Rhizobium rhizoryzae: one gene and its partner. The protein of the gene in region 2 binds, or shares a complex with, the protein of the main gene of each other region. Links are inferred from orthologs where the notes say so. Each region holds a gene or a part of one and is shown on either strand. Other genes may lie near its edges. The genes, in order: G6N80_RS16795 and uvrB.

Region 1 (7,704 bases), 100 kb from region 2 along the record:
TTCTTGACCAGACCGAAAGCGACGAAGGCCGCCGCGCCGAACATGACCGCCACTGCGATGATGACGATCGGCGCATTGAGCGTAAACCGCAGCCACTTCTCATAGGTGTTCGCAAAGAGATTACCAAAGCCGGCGAGAAGCCCCTTCGGCTCGCTCATCGGCTTGGTCAGCATGCGAGAGGCCAGCATGGGGCACAGCGTGAGGGCGGTGATCGACGAAAGCCCCACGGCGAATGCCAGCACGAAACCGAACTCGCGGAACAGGCCACCCAATTGTCCGGGCAGGAAGGAAAGCGGAATGAACACAGCCGCCAGCGTTGCCGTAGTGGCGAGAACCGCAAAGAAAACTTCCTGCGTACCCAGCACCGCCGCAGCGCGCGGCCCCATGCCTTCCGAGCGTCGGCGCACGATGTTCTCGAGCACGACGATCGCGTCGTCCACCACGAGACCCGTTGCCAGCACGATGGCCAGCAGGGTGAGGATGTTGATGGAGAAGCCGACGAGGTAAATCGCCGTCAGCGTTCCGATCAGCGCAACAGGCATGGTCAGCGCCGGAATGAGCGTCGCGCGCCAGTCGCGCAGGAAGAGATAGAGAACGACGACCACGATGAGCGCAGAAAGCCCCAGCGCCAGTTCCACCTCATGCAGCGCACCGCGAATGAACACGGCGTCATCCGAGGTTATGATGATCCGCGTTCCTTCCGGAAGCACCTTCTGCAGCTCGGCGACCGCCGCTGCAACGCCCGTCGAGATGTTGAGCGTGTTGGATTGCGCCTGACGGATGATACCGAGACCGACGCCCTGCACGCCGTTGGACCGAAGCGTCGTGGTTCCGTCATCGGCGCCGAGATTGACGCTTGCAACATCACGAAGGCGGATATTGTCCTTGATCAGTACGTTCTCGAAGTCGCGCGGCGTCTCCAGGTTTGCCGTTGCGCGCACCACGATATCCTGCGTTCGGCTTGTGAGCGAACCGGCCGGAACATCGAGCGCTGCACTGGAAAGCGCAGTGGAGACATCGGCGACCGTGAGGCCACGGCTGGCGAGAGCCGCCTGATTGAGATCGACACGGAAGATCTTTTCCTGATCGCCGTAAAGCTCGACATCCGCAACACCCTCCACCGCTGCCAGCCGGTCAACCACCTGCTTGTCGACAAGCAGAGTCAGGTCTTCCATCGAAAGCTTTGAAGACGTTACGGCAAGCCGCATGATCGGCTGTGAATCGGAGTCCGCCTTGACGATGCGCGGCTCGTCCACTGTATCAGGCAACTGATAGGAAACGCGGCCAATCGCATCGCGCACATCGCTTGCGGCAACGGCAAGATCAACCGTGTCGTTGAACTCCATGGTCACGCGGCTGGCACCGAACTGCGATTCGGAAGACAGGGCCTTCAACCCGCTAACGCGGGCGACAGCGCCCTCTATGACCTGTGTCAATTCCTGGTCAACGGTCTGGGGCGAAGCACCTTCGTAATCGGTCCGAACAGTAATGACCGGCTGATCAACATCAGGGAGTTCGCGAACTTCCACGCCGACGAAGGCGGCCAGACCGGCCACGACCAGAAGCGTATTGATAACTGCCGCCAGGATAGGGCGGCGAACGAACAGAGCCGTGAAGGTGGATTTTGCATCCTCTGCCTTCATGTCGTGCTGATCCTTGCTGCTCATCGGGTCGCTGCCTCCGCCACGCGCTGGGGCTCGCCCTGAATGCGAACCGGCTGGCCTTCACGAACACGCTGCAATCCTTCTGTCACGATCCGGTCATCCGGCTTCAGGGCTGCCTGTACCAGAACCGTATCCGGATTGCGCTGGATGACACTGACGCGAACCTTCTGCGCCTTGCTATCGGCTACCTTCCAGACGAAGGCACCTTCGGCATCCCATTGAACCGACAGGGGGTCCACGGCCGGATAGCTTTCACCGGCGAACCGCATCGCCACCTGGAAGGACATGCCTGCACGCAGCAGATCCGTTGGATTATCGATACGGCCACGAATGCGGACGGTACGGCTTGCAGCATCCACGCGGTTGTCCACGGAATCGATCACGCCCTTGAACACCTGTCCCGGACGGCTGACCGAGGTTGCTTCGAAGGAAGCACCCGTTTCGATCTGGGTGATGAAGCGTTCCGGCGCGTAAAAGTCGACGAGGATCTCGGAGCGATCGTCCAGCGTCACGATACTTGTCTGCGTCGTAACGTTGTCACCGACATTCGCCGGGACGATTCCTGCCACACCATCGATCGGCGCGGTGATTTCCCGCCGCTTGAGGTTCAACCGCGCCGTGCTCAGCGCCAGCTTGGCGGCCTCTTCGGCAATCTGCGCATCCAGCGCATCAAGACGGGTCACGCTTTGGAGGTTCTTGTAAGACGCAGCCTTCTCGACCGCACTCCTCAGCGCTACCTGCGCCTTGTCCCGCTCGATCAACTGCTCGTCATCATCGAGGCGGGCGAGAACCTGACCCTTGGTAACCTTCTGACCTGCCCTGACGAGAATTTCGTCAATCGTGCCGGTCGCCTGCGGCATCACCACGACGGACTGGATGGCAACACCGCTGCCAATGGCTGTCAGCCGATCATTGATCGTGGCTGTCACGACTGGGCGAACGGCAACGAGCGTGGCCCGTTGACCTCCGCCTTGGCCTCCCGCTTGACCTCCCCCTTGGCCTCCACTCTGGCCAGCGCCCTGACCCTGCCCTGCCCCTTGGGCAGCACCCTGGCCGTTTCGCGCGGGGTTATCAGATTGAGCCGTTTTCTGCGCGTCTATCGCTGCCGGCTGGATGAGACCCACCAGACGCGCGGGCACACCCATTCCAACGAGACTTCTTGCCGCATCGGCGCTGACAAAGATCCACAGACAGAGCCCCGCGAACAGCACGACAATACTGAGGAGCAATTGCTTCCAGATGCGCATTCAGTCACTCCGGTTGAATTGAAGACGTTATCAAGTATCGCGTTCTACGGTTGGTTAGACAACGCTGGATTACCAATCTTGCCAAATTGTAACCTGACGGAAACTCACGGAATCGTGAGCCGAAAGCCACAGGATACGAATATGCATATTGATGCCATTTCTCATCTGGCGCACCACTGGAATAAAACCAGAACGTAGCCTATGGCCTTGTGCTTCCGGAATCATTAGATTGCGCTGATGACGAACAGTTTCGATGACATTCCGTTCTTCGATGAAGAACCGGATCACGGCTCCCGCCGTTCCAAGCCCCCTGCTCCCTCCACGGCAGCGCCCGGCAGCGGCCTGGGCATTGCGGCGCGTGCCATGGCCGCACGCGACCAGAGCCGCCCGGCCCCTGACTATCTTGGCGGCCTGAACCCGGAGCAGCGGGAAGCAGTCGAATCGCTGGATGGACCCGTTCTGGTGCTGGCCGGCGCGGGCACGGGCAAGACGCGCGTCCTCACCACGCGCATCGCCCATATCCTTGCGACCAATCGTGCCTTTCCAAGCCAGATCCTGGCCGTGACCTTCACGAACAAGGCTGCGCGCGAAATGAAGGAGCGCATCGGCGTTCTCGTCGGCGGTGCGGTCGAAGGCATGCCGTGGCTTGGCACTTTCCACTCGATCGGCGTGAAGCTTCTACGGCGTCATGCAGAGCTTGTCGGCCTTCGCAGCGACTTCACCATTCTGGATACGGACGATGTTATCCGTCTGATTAAACAGTTAATTCAAGCAGAAGGCCTGGATGACAAGCGCTGGCCTGCGCGCCAGTTCGCAGGCATGATCGACGGCTGGAAAAACAAGGGGCTGACGCCGAAGGATATTCCCGAAGGCGATGCGCGCGCCTTTGCCAACGGCAAGGGTCGCGAACTTTATGCCGCCTATCAGGCGCGACTGAAGACACTGAATGCCTGCGATTTCGGTGACCTCCTGCTGCACCCGATCGATCTATTCCGCCGCAATCCGGATGTGCTGAAGGACTACCATCAACGCTTCCGCTACATTCTGGTGGACGAGTATCAGGATACCAACACCGCCCAATATATGTGGCTGCGGCTTCTGGCACAGCGCCCGAAGGATGTGCCGCAAAACGTCTGTTGCGTCGGTGACGACGACCAGTCCATCTACGGTTGGCGTGGCGCTGAAGTGGATAACATCCTGCGTTTCGAGAAGGATTTTCCCGGCGCGAAGGTCATTCGCCTTGAACGGAACTATCGCTCTACCGAGCATATTCTCGGCGCCGCAGGACACCTGATTGCGAACAATGAAGGTCGCCTCGGCAAGACGCTTTTCACGGAACGCACTAATCCCGATGACGAAAAGGTGATCGTCCACGCGGCCTGGGACTCGGAAGAAGAAGCCCGTGCCGTGGGCGAAGAGATAGAGCAGCTTCAGCGCAACAAGCACAAGCTGAACGACATGGCCATTCTCGTTCGCGCTTCCTTCCAGATGCGCGAGTTCGAAGATCGATTCGTGACCCTCGGCCTTAACTACCGGGTCATCGGCGGTCCGCGCTTTTACGAGCGCCTCGAAATTCGCGATGCGATGGCCTATTTCCGCCTCACCTGCCAACCGGCGGACGATCTGGCCTTCGAGCGGATCGTCAACACGCCAAAGCGTGGGCTGGGCGATACGACCGTCCGCACCCTGCATGATTATGCCCGTGCCCGCGACATTCCCATGCTGGCCGCCGCGGCAGACTTGATCGAGACCGACGAATTGAAGCCCAAGGCGCGCAAGGCGCTTTTCGATGTGATTCAAAGTTTCAGGAGATGGTCGGAACTGCTTGAAACCACTCCCCATACGGAGCTGGCCGAGCAGATTCTGGAGGAATCCGGCTACACCGATATGTGGAAGAACGACAAATCGGCGGAAGCGCCGGGTCGTCTGGAAAACCTGAAGGAACTCGTACGCTCCATGGAAGCGTTCGAGAGCATGCGCGGCTTCCTGGAGCATGTCTCACTCGTCATGGATGCCGAGCAAAACGAGGATATGGATGCCGTTTCCATCATGACGCTGCATTCGGCAAAAGGTCTGGAATTCGAAACCGTTTTCCTGCCCGGCTGGGAGGAAGGTCTTTTCCCGCACCAGCGCGCATTGGATGAAGGCGGTCGGGCAGGCCTCGAGGAAGAGCGTCGCCTCGCCTATGTCGGAATCACCCGTGCCAAGCGGCGCTGCCACATCTGGTTCGTTTCGAACCGGCGCATCCACGGCCTCTGGCAGTCCACCATGCCGTCGCGCTTCCTTGATGAATTGCCGCCGATGCATGTGGATGTTGCCGAATCGGAATCGAGCTATGGCGGTTATGGTCGCGGCGGCTACGGACAGTCGCGCTTCGACAAGGCGGATCCCTTCGCCAATTCCTATTCAACTCCCGGCTGGAAGCGCGCTCAGGCCAACAAGAGCGAAGCCACCCGCGACAACTGGGGCAGCCGTTCCGGCCATGCTGTCGAGCGGATCGGTTACGGCGAAAGCGGACCACGCGGCAGGACCATTGACGGTGAATTGGTCGCCAAGTCGGTAGCCGATACGCCGTCGAAGTTCCGGGTGGGCGACCGCGTCTTCCACATCAAGTTCGGTAACGGCAATATCTCGAACATTGAAGGCAACAAGCTGACGATCGATTTCGACAAGGCCGGCCAGAAGCGCGTGCTTGATGGCTTCGTCGACAAAGCGACGTAAGTCCGCAAGAGGCAGATGTGAGCACTTCAGATACCGACCTGACCGACCTGATCATGTGGAGACGCCACCTCCACACCATGCCGGAAGTTTCTGGTGAAGAGCACCAGACTGCGGCAGAGGTCGTGCGCTTTCTGCAGGCTTCGTCGCCGGATGAGATCGTGACGGGTCTCGGCGGCACGGGCGTTGCGGCGGTGTTCAACGGTCGAGAGCCGGGGCCAACAGTCCTGTTTCGTGCGGAACTCGATGCCCTGCCGATTGCTGAAGTGACCGAAGTTGCACACAGGTCGAAGATCACTGGCAAAGGCCACATGTGCGGCCACGATGGGCATATGGCGATGGTGGCCGGTCTGTCGCGAGCCTTCAGGCGCGAGCGCCCGGCATCGGGCCGCGTCATACTGCTTTTTCAACCCGCTGAAGAAACCGGCGCGGGTGCTGCGGCCGTAATAGCAGATCCCGCATTCAAGGCACTCAAGCCCGACTTTGCGTTTTCGCTGCACAATATTCCCGGTCTGCCTCTTGGACACAGCTGGATCAAATCAGGCCCGGTCAATTGCGCCTCCTGCGGGCTGCGGATCGCGCTAACAGGCAAGACCGCGCATGCCTCTTCGCCAGAGAGTGGCACCTCTCCGGCTCCTGCCATCGCAGAACTTATTCCTGCCCTAACGGCTCTGCGAAAAGGCCATATCGAAACCGAGGATCTGGTGCTGACCACGGTCACCCACGTTGCAGTGGGTGAACCGACATTTGGCGTGGCACCGGGTGACGCTGAACTCTGGGTAACGCTGCGCACCGTCAGCGATGACGGTATGTCCGAATTGCGCGAGGCAGCGGAAGGTCTCGCTCGAAACCTGGCCGAGAAACATCAGCTAGGCGTCTCTTTCAGCTATCACGACGAGTTTCGCCATTGCCGTAACAATGAACAGGCGGTGGACATCATTCGCCGCGCCATGGACAAGGAAGATCTGCCGCATTCGACCGGTCAGATGTTCAAGTTTTCCGAGGATTTTGGCCGTTTCGGAGACGCTGCGAAATCGGCCATGTTCTTCATCGGCGCCGGAGAAAATCAGCCCGCTCTTCATAACCCGGACTATGATTTTCCCGACGCCCTGATCCCGATCGGCGGACGCATATTCTTGCGCATCGCGAAAGAACTGCTGGGATAGAGGCCTGCGTGTCGGCACTTCAGCCCCGACACGATCATGGCATCAATCAGGTATCCCCCTTCAGATAGTCCACAAGCGTCCGACGACCGCCGTTATCCGGCGCATTGTCTGATGCGGAGGCCGTGCTGGCAGGCGCGGAGCCACCGCCACGCAGGTTCAGTTTCCGCAGCGCAGCCGCCGGGATCGTACCATTATGACGATCGACAATGATCATGTGCGTAACTTCGCCACGCTGGAAGGCGCGCAGGAACTTGTCGTAATTCGCAAATGCCACGCAGCCATGCGAGTCACCGCGCGTCCGCAGCATATAGCTATGCGCCAGCAGGCCGGTTCGACCGAGCGGATTGACGCCATCGGTCGGCGTGAGGCGAATGGCAGCGACACCGTGGAAAAGCTTTTCGCGCATCGACAGGCGATAGGTGCCCGGAGGTGTCGGACCACGCATCTTCACATGCGTATATTTCGGGTTGTCACGCATTTCACCAATGCCGGAATGGGCTTCCAGACGCTCACCGCTCGGCATGTGCACAACACCGTTGGTGATGTCGTAGACCGCAACCTTCATGCTGTTGCCGCCGCGATCCGGCCACGGAACGCTCTTGGCAGGCGCTTCCTTCATCGGGTTCTCAGGACGGGCAAAGGCCAGCGCCTTGGGAGCTTCCTCTTCCTCCTCTTCAACCGCGGCAATGGCGGGCTTCTGAACTGGCTTTGGCTGTGCGGATGGCGCAATCGCCATGGCCAGCGCATTGGCTGCCGGACGGCGGATCGGAAGAGGACCGGCCATCGGCAGGCCATCATCCACGGATGGCGCCATGGCTTCTGCCACAGCAAGCTCGGCAGGGCTTTGCAGATCGGCAACTTCAACCTGCCCCTCGTCTACATTGCCCTTTGGCAGTGCATCCCAGGCAG
Region 2 (8,202 bases):
ACGGCTCCATCAGCCCCCAATCGGAAACGATTGCGGGACCGGTGCGGCCGGTTTGGTGTTTCCCGCTGCCTCATCTTCGATGCGGCATCGCTGGGCGCTCCTGTGCAAACTGGTCTTTGGCGCGCCTTCCCCCGTTTGAAACGATGCGTGTGATGCGATGCGGCGTGCGGGTGTGTTCCTGCTCACCTTGCTGCCCGCGCTCTGCGCATCAAGGGCGTAGACCGGGAGGCGCCTGAGCCATGGACAACTACAATCTCGCTGCCGACCTGCTCGCCACCTTCCGCGCCTCGCCGGATATCATCAAGGCGCTATGGCTGCTCGTGCCCCCGGTCTTCGTGCTGGGGCTTCTGCATCTGCTGCTGCGATGGCGCGAGGGACGCGCAAGGCGCTGGCGTGTGGCCGGTCGTGGCTTCGACGGCGCGAGAAGGATTTGGCCTGCTAACCTGCCGCGCGGTGGGGTGATCGAGGACGGGCGGGTGCAGCCGGTGGATGTGGTGGCGCTGGGGGTGAGGGAAGAGTGAGGAGTGGGGGTACGACAGCGCTGCCCCAGCATCGCCAGCACGCCTGCTCGTATTAGCAATGCGGAACGGGAAATTGAAAAACAGGTTTTGGGGTGGTGTATAGAAAAACGCTAAGTCGTTGATTTGGTGAAGGTTGGGTGGAAGTTCGCTGGTGTGGAAAATTGCTCGGAATCGCCAGTTTGAATGAAAAACCACCCATTTTTCTTGGTTCCGATTTAAAATTGATCTTTAAATATATGATGCTGAGTTTACGCGTAATTAGGAAATGCTTAGGGAAATAGTTGATATTTCGACCTTAGGTAAACTTTCAAGGGAATTTCTAATGGCCAAAGATGGTGCCACCGATCGTCTAATAGCTTCTTTTGGTGTAGGTTGTTTTCATTTTCAGTGTAAGGTTGACCTAGGTGCGAAAGGGTTCCCTAATTATGTAAGTCTTGTTCAAGACTACATCAGTAGAGATAATTTGATCAAAGATGTTAAATTTACGGAATTTCAGGATGAGATAAGTTTGCAGTTCCTGGATGGGAATTCCGCGGGAGATATAGGGGATCTTTATTATCTTTATCCATCACTAGGTGATAGTGTTCTGAGCTTTAATATTATGATCCCTCATCGGCTCCAGGTTGAATTGCTGTCTGGTTGGAGGGGGCCGCTTCGGAGTGAAAACTTTAAGGTAACACTCTTTCATTATGAAGGGATGCCCATTGCAATCGTAAAACCAGAGCTCCTCGAGGAGAGTCCTTCCATAGCAGTTAGCATGATATGGAAACATATCAGACGCAATTGGACCTCGGCTGAAATTCAGTTTAGTATGTTGGGTCCATCTCCGTTCCATGGAGATTTTTTTGTTCATTCTGACGATGAACCTGTAGAGAAATTGATTTACAGTGAGCAGTACGGATATGATCGAATAGACATTTATGTGCCTACTTCAGTAAACAAGGAAATGATCGAAGATTTCATTATTTATAGAATAAGAAAAGATATTTCTTTGTATTATTATTTGATAAATAGAAGGAATATTATGTTTGACTCATTTAGAGGTATTGTTAATAAAATTGATACTAAATTAGAAAATGAAGACAAGAATCCCAGAGTATCAGGATTTTTTTCGCGAGTAAAATTTGACGCTTATAGATCTTTGATACATATTGACCAATTAGATTCATCAATTCAAAGTCTTGATCAACATCGTCGAGACGTATCTAAGAGTATTGAGCAGCTCTTTGGTGAATCTTTTTTGGCCGTAAAAAACGAAGGTGTCATACAGGAATTGAAGGACATTCCCCTTCGGTCATACAAAAATATTATATCTACGATAAAGGAGAGAAGCGCGGCCAAAACTAATAACGTAACCATCGTAGTTGCGGCCATTTTAGGCGTTTTGGTAGGATTCTTTATTCAAAATTCTTATATCGATTTTCTGAAACCGATGCTGGTGACCTCGTCGGCCAGTAAAGAACCTGCTAAAGAAACATATATACCTAAACAGTAAGCAATCATTTTCTGAAAGATTACCGCTACGTTGTCATTTGCTCAATCGCGCGCTTCACCGCCCCGGTCTGCCGGTCTTGCCCTTGGTGCGGCTTTTGCGCTTTTGTTCGCCCGGATCTTCGTAGGAGCCGACGCCGACTTTGCCGCGTACGAGGGGGCGGGGGTCGTCTGAATTCAGACGTTCCGGCTGGCCTTCGAGAAGTGGAGCGTGGCGGGGCTTACCCCCCTCTGTCCTGCCGGACATCTCCCCCTCAAGGGGGGAGATCGACTCGTGGCTTCTGTCATGCCTCGGCTTCTCCGGCAGTTTGCCGGGCACGGGCTTTTCGGTTCGGCCAACCGTCATTTCGTCCAGAGTGTTTTTGCGGAACAGCGGTTTGGCCGTATCGGTGCCGGGCCCCATGTCGTCGAGGGAGGGCTTGGCGAAGTAGCTGCTGCTTGCTTCCGGTGCCAAGGATTGGCGCGTGGCTTCTGCGCTGCGTCTGACGCCTTCCTGCGCCTTGGCCTCGTCCTTGGCGATCGGATCGTCCATGGAGGCCAGTTCGACGGCCTTGAGACGCTTGATTTCGTCGCGCAGGCGGGCGGCCTTTTCGAAGTCGAGGTCTGCGGCGGCATCGCGCATGCTCTTTTCCAGCGCATTGAGGTGAGCCTGCAGATTGTTGCCCACCAGATGCCCGCCGTCGGCAAAGCCCTTGCCTGCGGTACCGGAGATATCGGCACGCACGTGATCGCGCTCGTAGACGCTATCGAGGATATCCGAAATACGCGCCTTGACCGATTCCGGCGTGATGCCGTGCTCGGTGTTATAGGCCATCTGTTTTTCGCGGCGGCGGCTGGTTTCTTCCATCGCGCGCTTCATGGAGCCGGTGACATTATCCGCATAGAGGATGACCTTGCCATCCACGTTACGGGCCGCGCGGCCAATGGTCTGGATGAGCGAGGTTTCCGAACGCAGGAAGCCTTCCTTATCCGCATCGAGAATGGCGACGAAGCCGCATTCTGGTATGTCCAGACCCTCGCGCAGCAGGTTGATGCCCACCAGCACATCGAAGGCGCCGAGGCGCAGATCGCGGATGATTTCGATGCGTTCCAGCGTATCGATATCCGAGTGCATGTAGCGCACGCGCACGCCCTGTTCGTGCAGATATTCGGTGAGGTCTTCCGCCATGCGCTTGGTGAGAACCGTGACCAGCGTGCGGTAACCCTTGAGAGAGGTTTCCTTGATCTCGCCCAGAACATCGTCCACCTGGGAGCGGGCGCTGCGCACCTCGACCGGCGGATCAATGAGGCCTGTCGGACGGATGACCTGTTCGGCAAACACGCCGCCCGCCGCTTCCATTTCCCAATTTCCCGGCGTGGCGGACACGGCCACCGTTTGCGGGCGCATGGCATCCCATTCCTCGAAGCGCAGCGGGCGGTTATCCATGCAGGAGGGCAGGCGGAAGCCATATTCCGCCAGCGTCGCCTTGCGGCGGAAGTCGCCGCGATACATGCCGCCGATCTGCGGGATGGTGACGTGGCTTTCGTCGATGAAGATCAGGGCGTTATCCGGAATATATTCGAACAGCGTCGGTGGCGGCTCGCCGGGTCTGCGGCCCGTGAGATAGCGCGAATAGTTTTCGATGCCGTTGCAGGAGCCCGTGGCTTCCATCATCTCGACATCGTAGCGGGTGCGCTGCTCCAGTCGCTGCGCTTCCAGCAGGCGTCCCGCCTTTTCCAGCTCCGCCAGACGATGCTTCAGCTCTTCCTTGATAGCCTTGATCGCTCCGTTCAGCGTGGGGCGCGGGGTGACATAGTGCGAATTGGCGTAGATCTTCACCGACTTCAGGTCGCCAGTCTTGTGGCCCGTCAGCGGATCGAATTCGGTGATCGAGTCGATCTCGTCTCCGAAAAGCGAGATGCGCCAGGCGGCATCTTCCAGGTGGGCCGGGAAGATTTCGATTGTATCGCCGCGCACGCGGAAGGAACCGCGCACGAAATTGATGTCCTGCCGCTTATATTGCTGGGCCACGAGATCCGCCAGCAATTGCCGCTGGTCGATACGGTCGCCGACTTCCATCTGGAAGGTCATGGCGGTGTAGGTTTCCACCGAACCAATACCGTAAATGCAGGAGACCGAGGCGATGATGATGCAGTCGTCACGCTCCAGAATGGCGCGCGTGGCGGCGTGGCGCATGCGGTCAATCTGCTCGTTGATCGAGCTTTCCTTCTCGATGAAGGTATCGGAGCGCGGCACATAGGCTTCCGGCTGGTAGTAGTCGTAGTAGGAGACGAAATACTCCACCGCGTTATCCGGAAAGAAGTTCTTGAATTCCGAATAGAGCTGCGCTGCCAGCGTCTTGTTCGGCGCGAGAATGACGGCAGGGCGCTGCGTGGCCTCGATGACCTTCGCCATCGTGAAGGTTTTGCCCGAGCCGGTAACGCCGAGCAGAACCTGGCTTCGCTCGCCGCTGTTCAGGCCATCCACCAGATCGGCAATCGCCGTGGGCTGGTCGCCCGCCGGCTGATATTCCGACGCCATGCGGATGGGAATGCCACCTTCAGACTTGGCCGGACGGGCCGGACGGTGCGGCGTCCACAGCTTGCCATCCTTGAACAGCGGATTGCCGCTTTCAATGAGCTTCGACAGCGCATCGACCGTGGCGGTCACAGCCCCGGGTGCTAGGCTTTGCGCCTCCTCCAGCGACATATCCATGCCCGCGACCGGATTGAGACCGGCGGCGGCGCGCGTTTTCGGATCGGACGACGCGCCGATGGACACGCCTCGGGAGGTTTTCTGTGAAGTTGTTTTTTTGTTTGTGCTCACGGCCGCTTGGCCACTGCGCTTCGCTCTGGCTGCCTCTTCCTTCGCTCGGGCGGCTTCTTCTTCCTTCGCCTCGCGGATGGCCTGCTCACGCGCGGCAATCTCGATCTTCTTGCGGTGCTTGCCCGCCTTGGACGCGATTTCGCGCTGCGTTTCGACGGAAGAGGCCTCCGCTTCCGCTTCCAGCTGTTTCACCCAGTCCGACACGGAGCCCGACAAAGAGCCCGACAGGGGGGCGCCTTCGAAAGCGGCCTGCGGCGCTTCCTCGAAACCGTTGCTGGAATTCTGGGGCGGGGATTTTTTCGGAGCTTTCGACATGCTCGCGAATATGGCGAGAGTCCTGCCAAATTGGAAGGGCGGCAGCGAAACAAATTAGGAACAGCTCACAGCCGTAGCGACGCAAGCGGGCGCGTTGATCTTTGATCGGGCCGCTCTATATGAGGTCAGCGTTACTTGATGCTATACGCAAATACTGAATTGCCAAATCTTCCCCGTTCCGGAGTTCACATTTCCCATGCTTTCCCTTGAGAAGCGCATCGAGCTGAAGAACAGCACGCCGCGCACGATGCTTTCATTGCATCACACCGAAAACTGCCGTCTGCTTCCCAACCGTACGGAGCTTCTTCACCGGCTTCCCCATGGCGGTATTGTCGCGGAGATCGGCGTCGCCTTTGGCGATTATTCGCGCGAGATCATGGATCACAACCGTCCGGCTCAGCTGCACCTGATCGATCCCTGGGATCTGACGCGCTACAACGAAGGCTATGAGCGCGTCAGCAGCATGTTTGCCAGCGAGATCAGGCAACAGCAGGTGCTGCTGCACCTTGGCGGCTCGACCGAGATGCTGCCGGAATTTGCCGATCATTTCTTCGACTGGGTCTATATCGATACCGACCATTCCTATGCGAATACCTGGAACGAGCTTGTTCTCTGCGACCAGAAGGTCAAGCGTGACGGGCGGATCTGCGGCCATGATTTCTGTACAGGCAATGTCATCAAGCCGGTGGTCTATGGCGTTGTGCAGGCGGTCAACAAGTTCTGCGTCGAGTATGGCTGGCAGTTCGAATATCTGACCGTCGAGCCGGACGCCCACTTTTCCTACTGTCTGAAACGGTTGTAGAGCGGAGTTACTTTCAGGCGACGGCTGCCTTGGGAAGGCTGCGTGCACGTGGATGGCGCAGCCATTCCTCCAGCGCGCGGGCATTCATCGGACGCGAGAAGAGGTATCCCTGGCCGATCTGGCAGCCGAGCGAGCGAAGGGTTCTCGATTCCTCTTCCGTTTCCACGCCCTCGGCGAGAATGGTCATGGACAGCGCTTCGCCAAGCCGGATCAGGGCCGAAATGATGGCCTGGTTGCGCGGTGAGGCGGCAATGCCGGTTGTGATGCCGCGATCGATCTTGAGGCGATCAACCTTCAGGTCGATGAGGCGTGTCAACGAGGAGTGTCCGGCACCGAAATCATCGACGGCCAGCGCAAAGCCTGATCTCTCCAGCTGTTTCAACTGCTCTCCGGCGATGACGGTATCGAGCAGTGCTTCCTCCGTGATCTCGATCTCGAGCAGGCTAGGCTTGATGCCGTGCTGCTTCACCTTGGCATCCAGCATCTCGGATACGGAATAGAGGGCGAATTCGCGCGGCGAAACGTTGATTGCAACGGTTGCTTCGGGCAGGCCAAGTTCTGGCAGACGCTTGAGCATCGCGCAGGCCGCATCGGCAATGGCGCCGGTCAGCCGGTCGGATGCCTGGATCGAATAGGCGGCCTGTACGATTTCCGGCGGCGCAATGAAGCCGAGGGTCGGGTGGTGCCAGCGCACGAGCGCCTCAAACCCGAGAATGATGTCCCGCTGCAGACACACCTGCGGCTGGAACCATGCCTCGATCTTGTGCTGCTCGATTGCCTCCAGAATATCGGCTTCGATCTGCCGCTGCCGCTCCGCTGCAATGCGCAGCTTCGGATCGAACTTGCGCCAGCGTCCGCGTCCCTGCTCCTTGGAGCGATAGAGCGCCATATCGGCAGATACGAATAATTCATCCGCCTGCGTCGCGTGATCGGGATAGACCGCCAACCCCACCGAAGTTCCGACGGAACAGTTCTGACCGCTGAGGAGGAATGGTTTGCGGACTTGACGCAGAATGATGTCTGCGGAGCGGGTTGCTTCCAGAACTGCATCGTTACCGGTGACGATTATGGCGAATTCGTCGCCGCCCAGCCGCGCGATGAACGTGTTGCCCGGCGGTAGCGAATTGCGCAGGCGCTGGGCGAACTCCGTCAGCAAGCTATCCCCGGCCTTGTGGCCCATCGTATCGTTCACGTGCTTGAAGCGGTCGAGATCGACGACGAGCAAGCCGATCTTGCCTTCGGTATCGCGGGCTTCCTGGATCGCGTTTGCCAGCGTCGAGTTGAAGGCACTGCGATTGGCAAGTCCCGTCAACGGATCGCAGCTGGCGAGCAGTTCCAGTCGCGCGTTGGCCTGCAGCATTTCCGAATGGGCTGCCGTCAGAGATGTCGCAAGCGCTGTTGCTTCCAGCTTTCGGGTAATGCTTTCGAGAAACGATCTCTCGCTGTTCTGACAGCTTCTGTGCAGGATGATGGTGAGGACGACGACGTTCAGGGCGACGATGATCCCCGAAATGCCGCCAGTGGAGACCACCGACACGATGACAGCGAGGTGGATCGGCGTGGAGAAGGCAACGGACACCCAGCGATAGCCCACCCCGAGCAGCACAGAGCCGATCGAGATGCCAAGCATCATCAGATACAGGCCCGCATCCAGGCTGAAGGCGTTGAAATTGGGAAGAATAAACGGGAGGGAGCCCCAGGCGAGGCCCGACGAGCAGGAGCCCAGCGTAATGAGCGACAGGCTCGCTTCCGGATTTTTCCTGTTCAGATCGAAATGCTTGATGTAGCGCGAGATCCCGAACCGGAAGAGCAGGGACAGATAGATCAGCCCGAGCCAGTAGATACCTTCCTGCCCTGTATCCTGCCGAAAGAAGATGAGCGCATAGGCCGAAGCAGAAATGCCCGCATTCGTCAGCACGGTCGACACACTGCGCGCCCAGACAGTTTGTGCCTGTAGCTGACGCACATCGGCATTCAGGCTGTCACACGGCTTTTGTTCGATTGCTGACTTCCGCGGCATCGCCTACACCCGAATATTCACATCACCGTGTTTTCTAATAGATGCTCAATAAGATATTCTTAAAAGCGGGCGGCAAACCCTTGTAAGACTGAGGCTGTGGCCCATTTTGGATGTCTGATTTCAGGACAAGTTCGAATGAAAGCTAATCGATTATTACCGGACCGATATCCTGGTGCTCGAAGTGTCCGAAAATGGTCGTATTGCCCAACTCCAAACACCGTTACATGTTCGACTATGTAAGATGATT

The links.
Region 1: the proteins of uvrB (region 2) and G6N80_RS16795 are in contact, whole or in part, in a crystal structure (PDB 7EGT), measured with the Thermus thermophilus proteins. The link is inferred for Rhizobium rhizoryzae from one-to-one orthologs. Residues at the interface, in WP_096411307.1 of Thermus thermophilus: Glu23, Leu25, Arg26, Asp27, Gly28, Glu29, Arg30, Phe31, Arg55, Glu326, Asp327, Phe328, Glu379, Ser382, Gln383, His398, Gly400, Arg401; in WP_096412145.1 of Thermus thermophilus: His654, Arg656, Phe657, Gln666, Asp668, Glu669, Lys680, Arg681, Leu682, Ser683, Lys685, Tyr686, Ala687.

What each region holds. Positions count from the first base shown.
Region 1 is NZ_CP049250.1:2,262,832-2,270,535, reverse strand. Bases 2,762-5,890 are described here. They hold G6N80_RS16795 (ATP-dependent helicase), read left to right. Parts: upstream 2,762-3,148; coding sequence 3,149-5,632; downstream 5,633-5,890. Other genes in these bases: G6N80_RS16790 (amidohydrolase), read left to right, coding at 5,650-5,890; G6N80_RS16800 (efflux RND transporter periplasmic adaptor subunit), read right to left, coding at 2,762-2,911. Also shown: G6N80_RS16805 (efflux RND transporter permease subunit), read right to left, coding at 1-1,667; more of G6N80_RS16800, read right to left, coding at 1,664-2,761; more of G6N80_RS16790, read left to right, coding at 5,891-6,795; G6N80_RS16785 (DUF2778 domain-containing protein), read right to left, coding at 6,842-7,704. UniProt on the Escherichia coli protein: A helicase with DNA-dependent ATPase activity. Unwinds DNA duplexes with 3'-5' polarity. Translocates on single-stranded DNA with 3'-5' polarity. Initiates unwinding more efficiently from a nicked substrate than double-stranded DNA.
Region 2 is NZ_CP049250.1:2,364,863-2,373,064, forward strand. Bases 1,871-5,497 are described here. They hold uvrB (excinuclease ABC subunit UvrB), read right to left. Parts: upstream 5,134-5,497; coding sequence 2,071-5,133; downstream 1,871-2,070. Other genes in these bases: G6N80_RS17265 (hypothetical protein), read left to right, coding at 1,871-2,016; G6N80_RS17275 (class I SAM-dependent methyltransferase), read left to right, coding at 5,330-5,497. In the rest of the region: G6N80_RS17260 (hypothetical protein), read left to right, coding at 240-521; more of G6N80_RS17265, read left to right, coding at 844-1,870; more of G6N80_RS17275, read left to right, coding at 5,498-5,935; G6N80_RS17280 (putative bifunctional diguanylate cyclase/phosphodiesterase), read right to left, coding at 5,949-7,955. UniProt on the Escherichia coli protein: The UvrABC repair system catalyzes the recognition and processing of DNA lesions. A damage recognition complex composed of 2 UvrA and 2 UvrB subunits scans DNA for abnormalities.